Regions from separate parts of the Blautia sp. CGZ-1-C1 genome, predicted to be linked through region 2. Evidence: riboswitches for the same ligand, from Rfam matches in the RefSeq annotation. Region 2 holds a riboswitch; the other holds the start of a gene.
What was found. Region 2 has a riboswitch for cobalamin ahead of AC058W_RS08720 (ABC transporter substrate-binding protein). Riboswitches for the same ligand answer to the same signal wherever they lie in the genome.

Region 1: linked by a shared signal. The riboswitch ahead of AC058W_RS11515 (cysteine-rich small domain-containing protein) and the one ahead of AC058W_RS08720 (ABC transporter substrate-binding protein) in region 2 are both predicted to bind cobalamin.

What each region holds. Positions count from the first base shown of each region.
Region 1 covers NZ_JBWLUT010000119.1:47,675-50,974, forward strand. The annotation lists gene AC058W_RS11510 (C1 family peptidase) at 1-300, opposite strand, end outside; gene AC058W_RS11515 (cysteine-rich small domain-containing protein) at 927-1,250, opposite strand; cobalamin riboswitch at 1,581-1,774, opposite strand; gene AC058W_RS11520 (EutP/PduV family microcompartment system protein) at 1,914-2,420, opposite strand; gene AC058W_RS11525 (BMC domain-containing protein) at 2,463-2,891, opposite strand; gene AC058W_RS11530 (BMC domain-containing protein) at 2,903-3,268, opposite strand.
Region 2 covers NZ_JBWLUT010000099.1:5,443-8,742, reverse strand. The annotation lists gene nikB (nickel ABC transporter permease) at 1-96, opposite strand, end outside; gene AC058W_RS08720 (ABC transporter substrate-binding protein) at 152-1,714, opposite strand; cobalamin riboswitch at 1,911-2,110, opposite strand; gene AC058W_RS08715 (hypothetical protein) at 2,186-3,300, opposite strand, start outside.

The DNA.
Region 1 (3,300 bases), on a different contig from region 2:
CGGTCGTCCTTTGATATATCGGATTCCCTCTGTATTCTCCTGCGACGTCTCCCCATCCTGGAAATCCTGTTCTGTATCGTCAGACGAAAATACTTCTGTATCTGATTCCGTATCTGATTCCGTATTTGTCTCAAAATCATTTGTCTGAGAATCCTGAAATTCTTCTATATCCTCTGCTTCCGTTTCCTGATATATACCAGTTCCAAACATCTCCTGACCTTTTACAGGTATCGAACCGCAAATCATGGCAGATGTCAAAAAAGCCGATAGCACACGTATAGCAGTAGTTCTTTTTTTCATATGTCTGATAATTCCTCCATGTTCAAAGATAATAGCATTGTATCATTTTTAATTTCATTTTTCAATATAGAATCCTGCTTTGTAAAATTTACTGTTACACCAAAACCGCCAGATAGCAACTTCATGCTTTCCGGCGGTTCTATGTAGCAAATATATCTTCCAACCTTGTATCTTTACAATCTATTTTTCTTCTGTTAATAACAGTAAAAGAACTCCTCCTCTTATCCTCTATACAAATCATGCATAAAATTCCAAAAAATTTTTCCTCGGCAATGGAACTCTTGCTTCAAGGAGGAAACATATAGAAAATAGAAATGTCCGGTTCTGCCAGTCAGAAAAAATACCGGCAGGAAAAGATGTCAAATGCCTGTGCCGCATTCTCTTTTGTTCAGGTGAAAAGTGTGCGAACGGTGCATGAGTGTATGTAAAATAATTTACACAAAAATCCGTTCAAGTTTTTGATATTTAAGAAGATATTAGCTGCCGGTTGTTCCAACAACTGTATTATTTCATTTCAGATCTTCTCTTTTGTTGTATTTATTCTAACAAACTTAATTGTATATTACAATAAAAATCGTTCCCGTTTATCTGGGCTAATCTGACACATTCCCGCTTTTCACACAAATTTATTTTATTCCTCGAGGTATTTTGGTCTCTGTCTGCTCATTTTCTCTTATTTTCTTCATCAGCGTCGACAGTTCCTGATATTTTCCCGTAATATAACCATAACTTTTTCTTTTATGTGGAAGCATACAATTTGTGCAATCCTTTATCCCATTCTCTGTATATCGAAAATTCCCTCCGCATTTATCTCCCAGCGCATATAGTGGACAATAGCAGAACAGACAGTTAAAATCATCCGGATCTGCATTCTTATGGCATGGAAAATACTCGCATTTTTTATGGCTGAAATAAGAATACTCTTTTCCCTCCCAATAAGGTTTCTCCATTTCTTTTTCCTTCTTTCTCATAATATAAAAAAATACTCTAATGAATCATCAATCACTCTTCGCATAACAAAGTATCAAAAATTCATTACAGCATTTCTTAAATTACGTAATTATAAGAGGGAGCGATGCTACCCCGGGGTAGAAAAAAATCCGTTCATGAGTGCGCGGAGGGAACGAATAAATCCGAAGTAGTATCGCCTGCCATTTAATCATGTATAATTCATAAAGAACAGGCGCATTCCATAAAAAATGTCTGCCTTCAAATAAAAGCAGACAACACTCCGAAGCTGCGGATTCAACGGAGTTGGTTGTTACACTTTACACGGAAGTTTAACCTCGCCATACCAAGCAGGTTTCCTGGCTCCAGGCTCATCGCTCCTCTCTCCTTCTCATGCTATGGCACAATGGACATTCTGAGATTTGCTCCTCTGTTACAGTGACCGGATCGCTCAGGTTTCTCACCTGATTCCCTCTTTCTGTACTGTTTCTTAAACAGTATCAGCACTTAATATGTTCTGTATGGAATTATACTGACTGTATAGTAACATTTTGTAATGAGAATGTCAACTATTTATCAATATAATTTTATATTTCTTCGTTTATCCTTATTCTAATGACGAATTACTTCCATCCTACTCTGGCAACTTATGAAGTAAATAATATTTAATTCTCTGGCAAGGGTTCCCATTCATTTAAACCCAGGCTCTGTCTGTATTTCGCTTCTTCCAGACTAATCTGCGGAAGGTCTTCCTCCAGATATTCCTTCAGCTCATCGATTCCTTCTCCGGTAACATTATTTACCAGAAAAATACGTTCACATCCTGCATTAATCATCCACTGTCGTACCATCGGTACATTTGCATATGGAGAATCTATCTTTGTTATAATCCCAATCAGTGGTCTGAGAATAAACGAATTACTTCCATATCCAAAAAGGCTGAAAGGCTCATCTGCCGACTGCACCATAGCGATCACATCTGCCTCAAATGAAAAGCATGCAAGCCCGACACTGAAATGTTTAGATTCCGCATACTCACCTGGAGAATCAATCGTATCATCGTTCGTATTTGTATACTGTGTTTTTATGTAATGAAGTTTTTCTCCTTTCAAAGCCTGCGTAAGCGAAGTTTTCCCAGCCTCGCTTCTGCCCATCAAAAATATCTTCTTCATATTTTGTATTCTTTCCTTTCAGCTCTCCCAATATAGGCTGTGCTAGCTTCTGTGAATCGCACAGGTTTTAAACTTTAATACCTCTTTAAAAAATCTCACGACTTCTTCTACTGCCGTCTGAACCTCTGTCAGCCCTCCGGTAAGAATCAGTGAACCACTGAAACGATCCATAAAGCCAATCTCTACATTGGCACTTTTTACTGCTACATCAGCCGCTACAACTACTGCTTCCCAGGGTGTAAAGCGAATCATTCCTATCGCCTCCCCTGTATGGTCCTCTCCTTCATGGACTCCTATATGAAGTCCCAGATTCTGATAGATACAACTCTGAGATGGATTGATCACATGTGCCAGACATACTTCCTTGCCAGGAACTCTCACTCTGGTCATGCGAAGTTTCTTTCCTTTCAGCTTCTCATAGTCCTCATGATAAAGCTTCTCCAATAATTCTTTTGTCGTCATCCCTGCCATCAAAGCACTTCCTATCTCTTGGTAATGTCACAGACTACATAGCCTAATGTATCTCTGAAATAATCCACAACCTCTGTCATTGCTGACATTACATCAGAAATCTCTCCTGTAATAATCAGCGTACCTGTAAAACGGTCTGCAAATCCCAGATAAACATTTCCACTCTTGACTGCAATATCTGATGCGATCACAGCAGATTCCGGCGGTGTCATATTCATGATTCCAATCGCAGAGGAACGGTAATCTACCTGCGGATTCAATCCCAACTTCTGATATATGATCGGAGCAGGACCACCCATTACATGTGCAAAGGTAATTTCCTTACCGGCAACCGTTTCCTGTACAATTCTTATATGTTCTACATGGTCATTTGCCATCTGTCTTTCCTCGCTTTCACTCTCTTCTATCT
Region 2 (3,300 bases):
AAAGGTCAGTGCAAATGTAATAAAGCTGATACCGATCAATACGATCACAATCTGTAATAAACGCTTGATTATTTGCTTTTTACTCAAAAAAGACACCTCTTTTTATTTCTGTTTGTAACTATTCAGTAACTTCACAATTCGCAGACTTTTCTTATTCTGCAGGAGTAATTTCTGTTGACAGCCAGTAGTAATCTGCTGTATGGATATGTGCAGAACCAACTTTCTTACTGTAGATCATAGACGAGTTGTAGTATCCATCAATCAGAACCGCTGCATCATCTACCAGGATCTGCTGCATCTGGAAGATCAGATCTTTTCTCTTTTCCGGATCCATTTCACCTTTTAATTCTTCATATAACTTATCATAGTCCGGGTTGGAGTATGCGCAGTAGCTGGTATCAGTTGCCCAGTTAGCCATATATGCCAGAGGATCTCCGGTACCAACAGTGATCCAGTTATTGTTATTAAAGTCATAATCCAGTGCTGCAAGTTTACTCCACTGATCATCTGAGCTTCCGTATTCAGGAACAACACCGATGCCGATTTCTGCAAGATACTGTGCGTGAGCATCTGCAAAGTCATTCAGAAGACGGTTTTCATAAGAAATATATCTAAGGTTGATATTCTGGCCATCCAGTTCACGGATTCCATCTCCATCTGTGTCAACGATTCCTGCATCATCCAGAATCTGTTTTGCTTTTTCCGGATCATAGGTATATGGATTCTCAAGTTTGTCGTAATCATAGTTCAGAGTAGATGGCAGTACGGAAAATCCTGGTGTATAAAGTCCACCGATTGTTCTGGAATTACAGATTGTATCATAGTCAATTGCCATCAGGATTGCCTGACGAAGTGTTTTGTTTCCAAGAACACCATCAAAGTTCATCCATGCAAATCCGCAGCGTACACCGGATGCAATATCAACAGTAAAGTCATCACTGTCCTGGAAATCCTGAATATCTGCTACATTTGTGATATTCTCAACCAAGTCTACCTGACCACTCTGGAGAGCCATTGTTTTTGCGGAGTTATCTCCCATGAACAGCAGATTGATCTTATCGTATGGAACATCTTCACGATAATACTCATTTGCAGCTAATGTATAACCAACACCTACACCATTGAATTCTTCAATCTTGTATGGACCTGTTCCAATAATTCCATTATCGTAGTTTTCAATATGTTCTACATCTGTGATTCCCATAGTTGGGTGGCAGAGCTGTCCTACAAGGTTTGCATATGGTTTGCTTGTTTTGATGTTAATAGTATTTGCATCATCATCTACAGTAACTTCTGCTTCAAATTCCAGATATTTCTCCGGTTTGGCAGATCCGGAAGGTCCTACCTCTTTCATGTGATCAAAATACTCTTTTACCTTTGTCGGAGTTAAATCACATCCGTCAGAGAATTTAATTCCGTCTTTCAGCTTGATCGTCCATTCTGTATGCTCGTCATTTACTTCATAACTCTCAGCAAGCCACGGGATAACTTCCATATTGTCATCGAATTTAAATAATGCTTCAGCAATACCATATCTCATAGCATTCCATCCACTGTTTTCATCATTTGCACTGTTTACACATCCATCTGTGTACATCTGACATCCGAAGTTTAAAACCTTCTCATCACCCTTCGCCTGTACAGTAACTCCCATTAATAATGCAACTGTTGTTGCCGCTGCTAACACAAGTAATTCTCTTTTTGTTTTTTTCATCCTTTACTTCCTTTCTTTTTTTGTTTCTTCGTTGTTTTTCTTCCTTCTCATACTGTCCATTCCTGTGATTTTGAACGAAAAAAAAGACAGATGCTCCCACATCCGTCACGAAATCTTACCATTAAAGAATCAAACATATATATGCAACACATGAAGTTGTAACTCTTAATCAGGATTTCTCGTCGTCCGCAAGAATCTCTTTTACCAGAAATAAGCAGGTCTCCTGACTTAAGCTTACCCATTTTCAACACCTTCCCAGAAAAATATCTTCCAGTGGCATTCAGCTGAAAACCAACTATCACAGTGACGGGATCGTACCGGATTTACACCGGTTTCCCTTTTAATCAGACCAGCAGGACGCTTCTGCTGGTCTGAACTTATCTCTAAAATCATTAAATGACCGTATGAATACTCATCTATCATAACATACCATCATGTATACGTCAATTATTTTAGACTCTTATTTTCTATCTATTTTTCCGTAAATTTCCGGAATTTCTCAAAATTTGTTTCCGGTGTATAGGATTTCAGAACTTCCATCATGTCCTCTACACTATATGTATTATCATACATTCCAATAGATAACGCATACTGCTTATTAAACTCATCTACTGAATCCGCTGTCCAGAATGACTGCTGCAGCCGGAAAGCACTTCCATCTTCACGGTAATCTTCTGCAAAGCCTTCCAGAGCATTTTTCATGGCAACAAATGATGGTGCAACGATAGCACCGTATTTTCCTACAAGATAGTCGATTCTTTCCTTGCCGTTATATCCCTTTTTATTAAACATTTCGTATGTATCTTCTGTAAAACAGTCAATGGAACCCAACAATACATCTGTACTGTTCTCTTCTTCATAAGCATCAATTATCTTGATAAAATCACTTGCGCTCACTACACTCAGAATAACATTATACTCTCCTGTATTCAGCGAATCAGCCAGCTTTTCATCCAGGTGATCTTTTGGATACCCCGGAACCAGAGTAATCTTAATGTCACTGCCTGTTTCAATTTCTTCAGTATCCTGCGTATTCACCAGTTCTTCTACAGACTTCTCATATGACAGGCCATATGCTTCCTGAAGCTTATTCAGAATACCAATCGTTCTCAGACGATGCATCTCATTACCGATAGCAGATCCTCCACATGCTATTATGTAATGATTCTGGTTATTCTGATCCTCTGAAACAAAATACTCCGCCATATTGGCAGCCGCATCCATTTCTGTTTCAACAGATGTTCCTATTGTTCCCAGAAAATAAGGATTATCCTTTACTTTCTCATACATTTCATCACTGATCGTTCCTGAGCCACGTACATAATACATACCATATTCTTCACATACCGGAAGAACTTCTTCAAGATCTGAGGAAAGGAAAGAAATAATTCCCTTTACATTTCTTTCATGAAGCTCGTTGATAAAGCTGATTTCTTCTTCTGCTGTACTTATACTGGAAGAATATAAAAACTCGACATCAAAAGCCATGCCGACATAATTTTCAAAATAATTTCTAAATGCTCTTACTTCTGCATCATTCAGATTATATACGGACACTCCTATTGTCATTTTTCCGTCCTGATTTG